DNA from 2 places in the Streptomyces sp. NPDC053541 genome. Region 1 is predicted to be linked to the other one. Evidence: predicted binding sites of a transcription regulator. Region 1 holds the regulator's gene; the other holds the start of a gene.

Region 1 (7,447 bases):
CAGTCCCCGGCGCTCTACTCTGAAGCCGCTCGAAGGTTACTCGCCAGTTAGTTACGCCCCGCCTGACCGCACCGCCGCCGCCCGGAGGACGTCGTGAGCGACACACAGACCCTGATCGAGAACCGGCCGCCGTCCGTGGCGGCGCTCTTCCTGGAGCGCGTGGAGCGGACCCCGGACGCCGAGGCCTACCGCTACCCGGTACCGGCCGCCTCCGGCCAGGGTCCCGACGAGTGGAAGTCGCTCAGCTGGGCGCAGGCCGCCGAGCGTGTCCACGCCATCGCCGCCGGCCTCATCGACCTCGGCGTCGAGCCCGAGGAGCGGGTCGCCCTCGCCTCCGCCACCCGCGTCGAGTGGATCCTGGCCGACCTCGGTGTCATGTGCGCCGGCGCCGCCGTCACGACCGTCTACCCGCAGACCAACGCCGAGGAGTCGGCGTTCATCCTCTCCGACTCCGACTCGCGCGTCCTGATCGCCGAGAACGCCGCCCAGCTCGCCAAGGCCGTCGAGCGCCGGGCCGAGCTCCCCCACCTCCACCACGTGGTCGTCATCGACGCCGACGGCGTCGACACCGGCGACGAGTGGGTGCTCACCCTCGCCGACCTGGAGGCCCGCGGCAAGGCCTACCTCGACCAGCACCCCGAGGTGGTCAAGGAACGCGTCGCCGCGATCACCAAGGACCAGCTCGCCACCCTCATCTACACCTCCGGCACCACCGGCCGCCCCAAGGGCGTGCGGCTGCGCCACGACAGCTGGTCGTACATGGCCAAGGCCATCGCCGCCACCGGCCTCGTCACCCAGGAGGACGTGCAGTACCTCTGGCTGCCGCTCGCCCACGTCTTCGGCAAGGTCCTCACCTCCGGCCAGATCGAGGTCGGCCACGTCACCGCCGTCGACGGCCGCATCGACAAGATCATCGTCAACCTGCCGGTCGTGCAGCCCACCTACATGGCGGCCGTCCCCCGCATCTTCGAGAAGGTCTACAACGGCGTGGCCGCCAAGGCCCGCGAGGGCGGCGGCGCCAAGTACAAGATCTTCCAGTGGGCGGCCGGCGTGGCCCGCGAGTACGCCCGGGTCACCCAGGACAACTTCCGCCGCACCGGCGCCGCCACCGCGCCCTTCGGCCTCAGCGCCAAGCACAAGGTCGCCGACGCCCTCGTCTACAAGAAGCTCCGCGAGGCCTTCGGCGGCCGGCTGCGCGCCGCCGTCTCCGGCTCCGTCGCCCTCGCCCCCGACATCGGCTACTTCTTCTCCGGCGCCGGCATCCACATCCTGGAGGGCTACGGCCTGACGGAGTCCTCCGCCGCCTCCTTCGTCAACCCCGGCGAGGCCTACCGCACCGGCACCGTCGGCAAGCCGCTGCCCGGCACCGAGGTCCGGATCGCCGACGACGGCGAGATCCTGCTCCGCAGCCCCGGCATCATGGAGGGCTACCACGGCCTGCCGGAGAAGACCGCCGAGGTCCTGGAGTCCGACGGCTGGTTCCACACCGGCGACATCGGCGAACTGTCCGCCGACGGCTACCTGCGGATCACCGACCGCAAGAAGGACCTCTTCAAGACCTCCGGCGGCAAGTACATCGCCCCGACGGAGATCGAGGGCCAGTTCAAGGCCGTCTGCCCCTTCGTCTCCAACATCGTGGTCCTCGGCGCCGACCGGAACTACTGCAGCGCGCTCATCGCCCTCGACGAGCCCGCCATCCTCGGCTGGGCCGCCGAGCACGACCTCGCCGGCAAGAGCTACGCCGAGGTCGTCGCCTCCCCGCAGGTCGAGAAGCTCGTCGAGGGCTACGTCGCCCGCCTCAACGAGGGGCTGCAGCGCTGGCAGACCATCAAGAAGTTCCGCCTCCTGCCGCGCGACCTCGACGTCGAGCACGGCGAGCTCACCCCGAGCCTCAAGATGAAGCGCCCCGTCGTCGAGCGGACCTACCAGCACCTGATCGACGAGATGTACGAGGGCGCGCGGGAGGCCTGACCTGCGGATCTCCCTCGCGGAGGGAAGTTTTCCACAGGCTCGGCGGGGCCGTCGGGCAGTACGGGACAATGGCTGCATGCCTTCCGTACTGCCCGATGGTGAGCCCATGCCCGAGGACGGAGCGCTGCCCGCGAGCGCCCTGCAGGGCGCCGGGGAGCGACCGCTCGGGTTCTATCTGCACGTGCCGTACTGCGCCACCCGGTGCGGTTACTGCGACTTCAACACCTACACCGCGAGCGAGCTGCGCGGTGCCGGCGGGGTGCTCGCCTCGCGGGAGAACTACGCGGGGCAGGTCGTCGAGGAGATACGGCTGGCCCGCAAGGTGCTCGGCGACGACCCGCGCCCCGTGCGGACCGTCTTCGTCGGCGGCGGCACGCCCACGCTGCTCGACGCGGACGACCTCGTCACGATGCTCGCCGCGATCCGGGACGAGTTCGGGCTCGCCGAGGACGCCGAGGTGACCACGGAGGCCAACCCGGAGTCCGTCGACCCCGCGTATCTGGCCACCCTGCGCGAGGGCGGCTTCAACCGGATCTCCTTCGGCATGCAGAGCGCCCGGCAGCACGTCCTGAAGGTCCTCGACCGCACCCACACGCCCGGCCGCCCCGAGGCCTGCGTCGGCGAGGCGCGCGCCGCCGGCTTCGAGCACGTCAACCTCGACCTCATCTACGGCACCCCCGGCGAGACCGACGAGGACTGGCGGGCCTCGCTCGACGCGGCGATCGGCGCCGGACCGGACCACGTCAGCGCCTACGCGCTGATCGTCGAGGAGGGCACCCAGCTCGCCCGGCGGATCCGGCGCGGCGAGATACCCATGACCGACGACGACGTGCACGCCGACCGCTACCTGATCGCCGAGGACGTGCTGTCCGGGGCGGGCTTCCAGTGGTACGAGGTGTCCAACTGGGCCACCTCGGAGGCCGGCCGCTGCCTCCACAACGAGCTCTACTGGCGCGGAGCCGACTGGTGGGGCGCCGGCCCCGGCGCCCACAGCCACGTCGGCGGGGTGCGCTGGTGGAACGTGAAGCACCCGGGCGCCTACGCGGCCGCGCTGGGCGAGGGACGCTCCCCGGGCGCCGGACGCGAGGTCCTGTCGGACGAGGACCGGCGCGTGGAGCGGATCCTGCTGGAGCTGCGGCTGCGCGAGGGCGTCGAGCTGGGCCTGCTCAAGCCGGCCGGCCTGGCCGCGGCCGGGCGTGCCCTCGCGGACGGCCTCCTGGCCCCGGAGCCGTACGCCGGGGGCCGCGCGGTCCTGACCCTGCGCGGGCGGCTGCTGGCGGACGCGGTGGTGCGGGACCTGGTGGACTAGCGCCTGTCCGGCGGATCAGGGCCGGACCCGGCCCTGATCCGCCGCAGGCCCCCGCGCCGTTCGCCGCCACGCGCGGGGGGCCGCTACGGCGCCGTCACGAAGTCGATCAGTTCCTCCACGCGGCCCAGCAGCTCCGGTTCCAGGTCCTTGTAGGAGGTGACCCGGGACAGGATGTGCTGCCAGGCGGCGCCCGTGTGGTCCGGCCAGCCGAGGGCGCGGCAGACGCCGGTCTTCCAGTCCTGGCCCCGGGGCACCGTGGGCCAGGCCGGGATGCCGAGGGCGGCGGGCTTCACGGCCTGCCAGACGTCGACGTACGGGTGCCCGACGACGAGGACGTCGGGGGAGGAGACCTGGGCGGCGATGCGGGACTCCTTGGAGCCCGGGACCAGGTGGTCGACCAGGACGCCGAGCCGGGCGTCCGGTGCGGGCGCGAAGGCGTCGACGATCGCGGGCAGGTCGTCGACGCCCTCCAGGTACTCGACGACGACGCCCTCGATCCGCAGGTCGTCGCCCCAGACGCGCTCGACCAGCTCCGCGTCGTGCCGGCCCTCGACGTAGATGCGGCCCGCGCGGGCCACCCGGGCCCGGGCCCCCGGGACGGCGATCGAGCCGGAGGCGGTGCGGGTGGGGCGGGAGGGGGCGGGGCGGGAGGGACGGACCAGCGTCACCGGCCGCCCCTCCAGGAGGAAGCCGCGCGGCTCCATCGGGAAGACCCGGTGCTTGCCGAAGCGGTCCTCCAGGGTCACCGTGCCCGCCTCGCAGCGGATCACCGCCCCGCAGAAGCCGGTCGAGACCTCCTCGACGACCAGGTCGGGGTCGGCCGGCACCTCCGGCACGGGGGCCGAGCGCTTCCAGGGCGGGGTGAGATCCGGGTTGTAGCTGCGCATGGCCCCGATTCTCGCCGATGGGGCGTCAGTCTCCCGTCACCGCCCGCTCGTTCGGGCGACGCCGCGTCGCCGGGCCCGCGCCCCGCCCACCCCGCCGCCCGCTACGAGACCGCGAAGCGGCGGGCCAGTTCGTCCCGCTGGCGCCGGACGAACGCCGCGTCCACCGCCGCGCCGTGCCCCGGCACGTACACCGCGTCCTCGCCGCCCAGCGCGAGCAGCCGGTCCAGGGCGGCCGGCCAGCGGGCCGGGAGGGCGTCCGGGCCGGCCTGCGGTTCGCCGGACTCCTCCACCAGGTCGCCGCAGAAGACCACCTCGGGGGCGCCCGGCACGCAGAGTGCCAGATCGTGGCCGGAGTGCCCGGGGCCGACGTTCGCCAGGAGCACCTGGCGGTCGCCCAGGTCGAGCGTCCACTCGCCGCTCACCAGGTGCCGGGGCGCGACGAGGACCTCGGCGGCCTCCGCCGCGGCCGCCTCGTCCACCCCGTGCCGTACCGCGTCCTGCCGCAGTTCCTCGGCCTCCCGCCGCAGCAGCGCGTCCACGCCGACCGCGCCGAACACCTCCGCGCCCGCGAAGACCGCCGTGCCGAGGACGTGGTCGAAGTGCGGATGGCTGAGTGCGATGTGCGTCACCCTGCGGCCGCCCGTGAGAGCCGCCACATCCGCGTGGAGCTCGGCGCCCTGCGCGAGCGTGGCGCCCGTGTCGTACAGCAGCACCCCGTCCCGCCCGATCACCAGGCCCGCGGTGGCGTCCCAGCCCGCCAGCCTGCGGCGTCCCACGCCCTCGCCGAGCCGCTCCCAGCCGTAGGCTTCCCAGTCCACGTCCCGCGTCACGTCCATGCCGCGACGCTATCCGGTCCGGCGCGGTCGACGCCGCCTCCTTGCCAGGAGCGATGCCCGCCGCCGTACACTGGCCGCGGGATCGCTGGCACTCGGACAGGGGGAGTGCCAAAAGCGGAGCAACCGGAACCGGAAACAGCTGGAGGTGCGCGCGATGCTCAGTGAACGCAGGCTCGAGGTGTTGCGCGCCATCGTCCAGGACTACGTCGGCACGGAGGAGCCCGTCGGCTCCAAGGCGCTCACCGAGCGCCACCGGCTCGGCGTCTCTCCGGCCACCGTGCGCAACGACATGGCGGTCCTGGAGGAGGAGGGCTACATCGCCCAGCCCCACACCAGCGCCGGCCGCATCCCGACCGACAAGGGCTACCGCCTCTTCGTCGACCGGCTGGCCGGCGTCAAGCCGCTGTCCACCCCGGAGCGGCGGGCGATCCACAACTTCCTCGACGGGGCCGTCGACCTCGACGACGTCGTCGGCCGCACGGTCCGGCTGCTCGCGCAGCTGACCCGGCAGGTCGCCGTCGTGCAGTACCCCTCGCTGACCCGTTCGACGGTGCGGCACGTGGAGCTGCTCTCGCTGGCCCCCGCCCGGCTGATGCTGGTGCTGATCACCGACACCGGCCGGGTCGAGCAGCGGGTCATCGACTGCCCGGCGCCCTTCGGCGAGACCTCCCTGGCCGACCTGCGGGCCCGGCTCAACAGCCGTGTCGTCGGCCGCCGTTTCGCGGACGTGCCGCAGCTGGTGCAGGACCTGCCCGAGTCGTTCGAGGACGCCGAGGACCGCGGTACGGTCTCGACGGTGCTCGCGACCCTCCTCGAAACCCTCGTGGAGGAGCACGAGGAGCGGCTGATGATCGGCGGCACCGCCAATCTCACCCGCTTCGGACACGACTTCCCCCTGACGATCAGGCCCGTCCTGGAAGCCCTGGAGGAGCAGGTCGTGCTCCTCAAGCTGCTCGGCGAGGCCAAGGAATCAGGCATGACCGTGCGGATCGGGCACGAGAACGCCCACGAGGGCCTCACGTCCACGTCCGTCGTCTCGGTCGGCTACGGTTCCGGCGGCGAGGCAGTCGCCAAACTCGGCGTGGTCGGACCGACCCGCATGGACTACCCCGGAACGATGGGAGCGGTACGCGCAGTGGCACGTTACGTCGGACAGATCCTGGCGGAGTCGTAAGTGGCCACGGACTATTACGCCGTACTGGGCGTACGCCGCGACGCGTCGCAGGACGAGATCAAGAAGGCCTTCCGCCGACTCGCCCGTGAACTTCACCCGGACGTGAACCCGGACCCGAAGACGCAGGAGCGGTTCAAGGAGATCAACGCCGCCTACGAGGTGCTCTCGGACCCGCAGAAGAAGCAGGTCTACGACCTCGGCGGCGACCCGCTGTCCGCCTCCGGCGGCGGCGCGGGGGCCGGTGGCTTCGGCGCGGGCGGCTTCGGCAACTTCTCGGACATCATGGACGCCTTCTTCGGTACGGCGTCCCAGCGCGGCCCGCGGTCGCGCACCCGGCGCGGCCAGGACGCGATGATCCGCCTGGAGGTCACCCTCGAGGAGGCGGCCTTCGGCACCACGAAGGACATCCAGGTCGACACGGCCGTCGTCTGCACCACCTGCTCCGGCGAGGGCGCCGCGCCCGGCACCTCCGCGCAGACCTGTGACATGTGCCGCGGCCGCGGTGAGGTCTCCCAGGTCACCCGGTCCTTCCTGGGCCAGGTCATGACCTCGCGGCCCTGCCCGCAGTGCCAGGGCTTCGGCACCGTCGTCCCGACCCCGTGCCCCGAGTGCGCGGGCGACGGGCGGGTCCGCTCCCGCCGCACGCTCACGGTCAAGATCCCGGCCGGTGTCGACAACGGCACCCGGATCCAGCTCGCCGGCGAGGGCGAGGTCGGCCCCGGCGGCGGCCCGGCCGGCGACCTGTACGTGGAGATCCACGAGGTCCCGCACGAGGTCTTCCAGCGTCGCGGCGACGACCTGCACTGCACGGTCACGCTGCCGATGACGGCGGCGGCGCTCGGCACGAAGGTGCAGCTCCAGACCCTGGACGGTCTGGAGGACGTCGACATCCGCCCGGGCACCCAGTCCGGCCAGTCGATCCCGCTGCACGGCCGCGGCGTCACCCACCTGCGCGGCAACGGCCGCGGCGACCTGATCGTGCACGTCGAGGTCCAGACCCCGACCAAGCTCGACCCGGAGCAGGAGCGCCTGCTGCGCGAACTGTCCAAGCTCCGCGGCGAGGAGCGCCCGCAGGGGCAGTTCCAGCCGGGGCAGCAGGGGCTGTTCTCGCGTCTGAAGGACGCGTTCAACGGGCGCTAGGCCGGCGGGTGGCCCGGTTGCCGGGGGTCCGGGGGTTGTCCCCCGGGGCGGCACAGGCAGCCGGGGCAGCAGGGGCTGTTCTCGCGTCTGAAGGACGCGTTCAACGGGCGCTGACGTCCCCACGTCGTCG
Region 2 (7,447 bases), on a different contig from region 1:
CCGGCTAGGGAAGGTGCCAAATCCGTCTCATGGCGAAATGCGTCATGAGGAAGATGAGGAGAAAGGGCCTCGCCTCCATGGCTGTACAGACCGTCGCACCCGCTTCCGGAACCCCCGCCACCGTCGACCTCGGTCCCGCGTCCGGACTCTCCTGCCGCGAGTGCGGCGAGACCTTCCCGCTCGGCCCGATCTTCGCCTGTGAGCTCTGTTTCGGCCCCCTCGAAGTCGCCTACGACCTGCCGACCGGCGACCCCGAGGCGCTCCGCAAGCGCATCGAGGCCGGCCCCGCGAACATCTGGCGCTACGCCCCGCTGCTCCCCGTCCCGGCCGACGTCGCCGAGAAGCCGAACCTGAACCCCGGCTGGACCAAGCTCGTCCAGGCCGACAACCTGGCCCGCGCGATCGGCGTCGAGCCCGGCAAGCTCTTCGTCAAGGACGACTCCGGCAACCCGACCCACTCCTTCAAGGACCGGGTCGTCGCCCAGGCCATCGAGGCCGCCCGCGCCTTCGGCTTCACCACCCTCTCCTGCTCCTCCACCGGCAACCTGGCCGGCGCCGTCGGCGCCGCCGCCGCCCGCGCCGGCTTCCGCTCCTGCGTGTTCATCCCGCACGACCTGGAGCAGGGCAAGGTCGTCATGGCCGGTGTCTACGGCGGCGACCTGGTCGCCATCGAGGGCAACTACGACGACGTCAACCGCTTCTGCTCGGAGCTCATCGGCGACCCGCTCGGCGAGGGCTGGGGCTTCGTGAACGTCAACCTCCGCCCGTACTACGGCGAGGGCTCCAAGACCCTCGCGTACGAGATCTGCGAGCAGCTCGGCTGGGTCATCCCGGACCAGCTGGTCATCCCGATCGCCTCGGGCTCGCAGCTGACGAAGATCGACAAGGGGCTCCAGGAGCTCATCAAGCTGGGCCTGGTCGAGGACAAGCCGTACAAGATCTTCGGCGCCCAGGCCGAGGGCTGCTCGCCGGTCTCCGCCGCCTTCAAGGCCGGCCACGACGTCGTCCGCCCGCAGAAGCCGAACACCATCGCCAAGTCCCTCGCGATCGGCAACCCGGCCGACGGCCCGTACGTGCTCGACATCGCCCGGCGCACCGGCGGCGCGGTGGAGGACGTGAACGACGAGCAGGTCGTCGACGCGATCAAGCTGCTCGCGCAGACCGAGGGCGTCTTCGCCGAGACCGCGGGCGGCGTGACCGTCGGCGTGACGAAGAAGCTCGTCGAGGCCGGCGTCATCGACCCGTCGCTCACCACCGTCGTGCTCAACACCGGTGACGGGCTCAAGACCCTGGACGCCGTGGCCGACAGTTCTCAGGCGACCGCCACCATCCGCCCGAGCCTGGACGCGTTCCGCGACGCGGGCCTGGCCCACTGACTCAGAGAGGTACGACGACCGCCATGGCCGTGAACGTCCGCATCCCCACCATCCTCCGCACCTACACCGGGGGCCAGGCCGAGGTCCCGGCCGAGGGCGCCACCCTCGCCGAGGTCATCGCCGACCTGGAGAAGAACCACACCGGCATCGCGGCCCGCGTCCTGGACGACCAGGGCAAGCTGCGCCGCTTCGTCAACGTGTACGTCAACGACGACGACGTGCGCTTCGAGCAGGGCCTGGAGACGGCCACGCCGGACGGCGCCGGCGTCTCGATCATCCCGGCCGTCGCCGGAGGCTGACCCTACCGGCGGGTACCGGTGAATCCTGAATTGCCCCTTCCGCGAGAAGAAGCGGAAGGGGCAATTCTGCATGGTTGAGCGCGATAGAGTTGGGGAAGCCCCCTCCGCTGCGCATGCCAGGTGCATATGAGAATGCGCCCCGACCTGACAAGAAGCAGCCAATGTGCCCGCCTCTTGTGCCCCATCTGCGCCGTTTGCCGGGCCCGACTTGCCCCGTGATTCAGTGAATTCTCCCCAATTCCCCTTTCCGGCGTGCCCAGAATTCTCGTCCGATTGACCTGTTGCAGAGGGCAGTTGGGCAGATACATTCAGCCGCGGTCGACGCGTTCCGGCGCAGGGTCTGACCCGGGTCCGCGAAGTGCGGATCCGCGCAAGGGCCAGTAATAGGGGAGTTAGGCATGGCTCAGGGCACCGTCAAGTGGTTCAACGCGGAGAAGGGCTACGGCTTCATCGCGGTCGACGGTGGTGCGGATGTTTTCGTCCACTACAGCGCGATCCAGATGGACGGATACCGCACCCTCGAAGAGGGTCAGCGGGTCGAGTTCGAGATCTCGCAGGGCCAGAAGGGTCCGCAGGCGGACATGGTCAAGCTCGCCGTCTGAGCGCGGCGCGATCGGCCACCGACGCACTTCCGTCGAGGGGCCCGCATCCCGGCAGGGATGCGGGCCCCTCGCGCGTCCCCGGCCACCCCGGCCTCCGTCGCCGGCCACCCCGGCGCCCGTCCGCGACCGGTCCCGGCGGTTGTCCACAGGGCGGGCGGATCCTCCGTAGTCGCTTGCACTCGCCTAGGTCGAGTGCTAATCATTGGCGTTAGCACTCTCACGCTGAGAGTGCTACGAGGATCGGGCAGACGAGGTCGCGGACCGAGTGGGGAAGGAACCACGAGGAGCGCGGGCCGTCCGTCGCGGGCGTCGGCGCGGTCCAGGAGCGTTATCCACCCCATGTCCGGGAGGACCACTTCACATGGCCAAGATCATCGCGTTCGACGAGGAGGCCCGGCGCGGTCTCGAGCGCGGCATGAACCAGCTCGCTGACGCCGTCAAGGTCACCCTCGGCCCGAAGGGCCGCAACGTCGTCCTCGAGAAGAAGTGGGGCGCCCCCACGATCACCAACGATGGTGTCTCCATCGCCAAGGAGATCGAGCTCGAGGACCCGTACGAGAAGATCGGCGCCGAGCTGGTCAAGGAAGTCGCCAAGAAGACGGACGACGTCGCCGGCGACGGTACGACCACCGCCACCGTTCTCGCCCAGGCGCTGGTCCGCGAGGGCCTGCGCAACGTCGCCGCCGGCGCCAACCCGATGGCCCTCAAGCGCGGCATCGAGAAGGCCGTCGAGGCCGTCTCCGGTGCGCTGCTCGACCAGGCCAAGGAGGTCGAGACCAAGGAGCAGATCGCCTCCACCGCCTCCATCTCCGCCGCCGACACCCAGATCGGCGAGCTCATCGCCGAGGCCATGGACAAGGTCGGCAAGGAAGGCGTCATCACGGTCGAGGAGTCCCAGACCTTCGGTCTGGAGCTTGAGCTCACCGAGGGCATGCGCTTCGACAAGGGCTACATCTCGGCGTACTTCGCGACCGACATGGAGCGCATGGAGGCCGCGCTCGAGGACCCCTACATCCTCATCGTCAACTCCAAGATCTCCTCCGTGAAGGACCTGCTCCCGCTCCTGGAGAAGGTCATGCAGTCGGGCAAGCCGCTGCTGATCATCGCCGAGGACGTCGAGGGCGAGGCCCTGTCGACCCTGGTCGTCAACAAGATCCGCGGCACCTTCAAGTCCGTCGCCGTCAAGGCCCCGGGCTTCGGCGACCGCCGCAAGGCCATGCTGAACGACATCGCCATCCTCACCGGCGGCACGGTCATCTCCGAGGAGGTCGGCCTCAAGCTGGAGAACGCCGGTCTCGACCTCCTGGGCCGCGCCCGCAAGGTCGTCATCACCAAGGACGAGACCACCATCGTCGACGGTGCCGGTGACAGCGAGCAGGTCGCGGGCCGCGTGAACCAGATCCGCGCCGAGATCGAGAACAGCGACTCGGACTACGACCGCGAGAAGCTCCAGGAGCGCCTGGCGAAGCTCGCCGGTGGCGTCGCCGTCATCAAGGCCGGTGCCGCGACCGAGGTCGAGCTCAAGGAGCGCAAGCACCGCATCGAGGACGCCGTCCGCAACGCGAAGGCCGCCGTCGAGGAGGGCATCGTCGCCGGTGGTGGCGTGGCCCTGCTGCAGGCCGGCTCGGTCTTCGAGAAGCTGGAGCTCGACGGCGACGAGGCCACCGGTGCCGAGATCGTCCGCAAGGCGCTGGCCGCCCCGCTGACCCAGATCTCCGTGAACGCCGGCCTCGAGGGCGGCGTCGTGGTGGAGAAGGTCCGCAACCTCCCCGTCGGCCACGGCCTCAACGCCGCCTCCGGCGAGTACGTGGACATGATCGCCGAGGGCATCATCGACCCGGCCAAGGTGACGCGCTCCGCGCTGCAGAACGCCGCCTCCATCGCGGCCCTGTTCCTCACCACCGAGGCCGTCATCGCCGACAAGCCGGAGAAGGCCGCCGCGCCGGCCGGCGGCGGCATGCCGGGCGGTGACATGGACTTCTGAGCCTGATCTCCCGATCGGCTCCGGTCCTGCCGAGGGCGGCACTCCCTGCTGGGGGTGCCGCCCTCGGGCGTTCGGGGGGATGCTGGTGGAGGAGCCCCTCGGCCCTCCGTACGGCGGGAGAAGCCCATGATCACGCTGCTGACCACCCCGGCGGACCGCGAGCTGGTCATCACCCGCACCTTCGACGCACCGGTCACCCGCGTCTGGGAGGCGTGGACCCGCCCCGAACACGTCCGGCAGTGGTACGCGGCCGAGGCCCTGACCATGTCCGTCTGCGAGATCGACCTGCGCCCGGGCGGCGCCTGGCGCTGGGGCCAGCGCGGCCCCGACGGCCAGGAGATCGTCTTCTCCGGCACGTACGAGGAGATCGTCCCGGCCGAGCGCCTGGTCTACACGGAGCTCTTCGAACAGATGCCGGGCGCCGCCCCGGTCCGCGTGACCCTCTCCTTCGACGCCACCCCCGACGGCGGCACGGCCCTCACCAGCACCTCCTTCTGGCCCACCAGCGAGATCCGCGACCAGGCGCTGGCCGCCGGCATGGAGGCGGGCGTGCGCGAGCAGTACGACCGCCTGGCGGCGCACCTGAAGACGATGGGGCGGACGGGCTGACCCCGTCCGCCCCCACCGTGCCCCGCGCGGTCAGTCGACCAGATCGGACCAGACGTTGAAGTCCCGGTCGTCCACGACGTCCTCGCCGAGCCCCAGCTCGTCCCCGAGCGCGAGGAAGCGCTCGTAACGGGCCTCGCCGATCGGCACGAAGTACCCCTTCAGCGCCCGCAGCAACAGCCGGAAGCCGAGGTCCGCGTCCACCTCGGCCGCCCGGCGCAGCGCCGGGACGACACCGTCGATCGGGTGGTACGCGTGGTCGGCCGTGGCCTGCTCCAGGGCGGGCCCGGCCGTCCCGATCTCGTCGAGGACCTTCTCCCGCACGGGCCCGGGCACCGCCGTGGCGGCGGCGACCGGCGTGAAGGACGGGTCGTCACGCCGGATCCGCTCCGCGCAGATCTCGGCGACCCGGCGCAACCACACCCGCCCGTCGATCCCGAGGCGCTCCAGGTCGAACGCCCGGAACGTCCCCGCGAGCCACAGGGCCTCGATCTCCCGGCTGGACAGCGCCGAATCGAGGAGCACCAGGCAGTCCCGCAGCAGCTGAACGGCGAACCGCCCCTCGAACTGCCCGGCGCAGCTCCTGACGACGTCCAGGCCGGCGGCCTCGCTGTTGACCGGGGGATAGCAGATCCACTTGATGAGTCCGCTGAGCCCGATGTCGACACCGAGGTGCCGGTGGGGGAGCGGGTGCGGCTGCGCCATCCGTTCTCTCACGTTCGCGTCACAGGCCCGCCGGTTGTCCCCGCAGGGCCGCGCGGGCCTGGGCCGCGTGGGCGCGGACGCGGTCGGCCGGGAGAGCGGTCGGGGGCGGGGCGGGGGACTGGGCGGTGCGGCAGGGGCGGCAGTGGCCGTCGGTCAGGGAGTCGGTGAAGTCCGGGGCGCCGCACTCGGCGCATTCGAGTATGCGGCGGATGGCGGCGTCGCGGCGGATCGGCTCCGGCGGCAGCTTGTCCTTGAGGCGACGCCGGGCCATGGCGGCCGGATGGTGGACGTACGGCGGCAGGCCCGCGGTCAGGGCGCGCAGCACGTCCGACTCCTCGGCGTCGCGGGCGAACCACTCCTCGACCAGCGGCGCGAGGGCGTGGCACTCGGCGTGCGAGAGCGACATGGCGGAGTTCGTCCGCCCGAGCGCGGCGAGCAGGATGTACGCCCGCGACCGGGTCGGCCGCTTCGGCTCCCGCGGCACGTCCCCGCGCCGGAACGCCGCCCACCAGGTGACGTCACGCGGCGTACGCGAGAACCACGTTCGGGTGATCCATCGCCCGTCCAGGCACTCCCGCCCACGGCGCAGGTGCCCGGCCCGCTGGATCCGGTTGAGCGCGGTCCGGAGCGCGCACTGCCCGTACGGCAGCTGCTTGGCCAGCGTCTTCACGGAGATGTCGCTGCCCTCGGGCACCCGGTCGATGTACGCGGCGATGGCCGCCTCGCGGGGCGGCAGGTGCGCGAAGTCGGTCGCGGAGCGCGGGAGTTCGTACCCGGTGGAGCGCTTGCCGTAGCCCGGGCTGGCGAGAGGGTGGGGAGGGAAACTAAGCTCGGCGTCAGCCATGAGATCGACTCATTCTCGATCGAAGTGGTCAGACCCCCTCCAGGTGTTGGCGCACCTGCTGGGGGTCGTTTGCTGTCCGCGACTGCGGATACCGGACACGCTAGAGGCATATGACGCTGCGTGGCAAGTCGGTCGCGGACCGTCAACTCGCGGGGTGGGTGGGCGGGTTGAACCCAGGCCCATCCCCATCCCCAGAAAGACGGCCCGAATCTCGACGCTTGAGCTTCGGGGCCGGAAAAACCTGCTCAGGGCAGGTCGTAGCGCAGCAGCGCACGGGCCACGGGCTCGCCGGTGCGGCGGGCGTAGGCCGTGCGCTCCTTCACCTCGCGGAGGGTGCGCGGACGCCAGCCGGGGCCACCGCAGCAGGACTTGTGGAAGCCGATGCCGGCGTTGAGGACGACCGACAGGGCGCGCCAGGCGTCCCGGTCACGCCGCTTGGGCGGCTGGAAGGCCGAGCCCGCGTGGATCATCACCCGCGCGCACCGCGGACAGCGCCGCTCGCGCGCGGCGTCGTACGCGGCGTCGTGCGGCTGCTTGTACGAGGCGCGGCACGGAAGGCACACGTACGAGGTCTTCCCATGGCTCATGCCCGCAGGGTAGGCGCCGGCGCGCCGCCCGGCCACGGATTTGCGGCGGGGCGGCGGAAGAGGGCCGTCCAGAGGAAGGGTTCGCCGAAGTGGGGGGAGTCGGCCGGCTCGTCGTGCATGCGGCGGAGTGCGCGTTCCTCGTAGGACGAGAAGAGGGTGCGCAGGGACTCGGCGGTGTAGGCGAGGCCGCCGTGGAGGGAGGCGTCGCGGTAGAAGGCGGTGTCGGGGAGTTCGGAGCCCATGCCGTCGGGGCCGGCGGCGAAGCAGGTGAGGGAGAAGTGGCCGCCGGGGGCGAGGTGACGGGCGAGGAAGTCGAGGTACGTGACGCGGCGGTGCGGCGCGATGTGGTGGAAGCAGCCGGAGTCGTGGACCAGGTCGTACGGGCCCTCGACCAGGTCCGTCGTGAACGCGTCCCCGTGCAGGAAACGGACCGGGAGACCGGCC

What was found. The regulator HrcA, encoded in region 1, represses chaperone genes, less so after heat shock. The targets are predictions, from matches to a motif close to TTNGCACTCNGNNNNNCNGAGTGCNAA.
Region 2: a site for HrcA is predicted at 2,450-2,476, ahead of groL (chaperonin GroEL). Genes of this name have one in related genera too.

Annotation. Positions count from the first base shown of each region.
Region 1 is NZ_JBITXM010000012.1:100,413-107,859, forward strand. It holds gene ACIGW2_RS29070 (AMP-dependent synthetase/ligase) at 94-1,971, shown strand; gene hemW (radical SAM family heme chaperone HemW) at 2,048-3,280, shown strand; gene ACIGW2_RS29080 (DUF3097 domain-containing protein) at 3,364-4,167, opposite strand; gene ACIGW2_RS29085 (MBL fold metallo-hydrolase) at 4,269-5,003, opposite strand; gene hrcA (heat-inducible transcriptional repressor HrcA) at 5,158-6,177, shown strand; gene dnaJ (molecular chaperone DnaJ) at 6,178-7,317, shown strand.
Region 2 is NZ_JBITXM010000001.1:123,060-130,506, forward strand. It holds SAM riboswitch class I at 1-60, shown strand, start outside; gene thrC (threonine synthase) at 54-1,376, shown strand; gene ACIGW2_RS00655 (MoaD/ThiS family protein) at 1,400-1,675, shown strand; gene ACIGW2_RS00660 (cold-shock protein) at 2,074-2,277, shown strand; gene groL (chaperonin GroEL) at 2,639-4,261, shown strand; gene ACIGW2_RS00670 (SRPBCC family protein) at 4,388-4,870, shown strand; gene ACIGW2_RS00675 (hypothetical protein) at 4,901-5,572, opposite strand; gene ACIGW2_RS00680 (hypothetical protein) at 5,592-6,416, opposite strand; gene ACIGW2_RS00685 (deoxyxylulose-5-phosphate synthase) at 6,662-7,003, opposite strand; gene ACIGW2_RS00690 (class I SAM-dependent methyltransferase) at 7,000-7,447, opposite strand, start outside.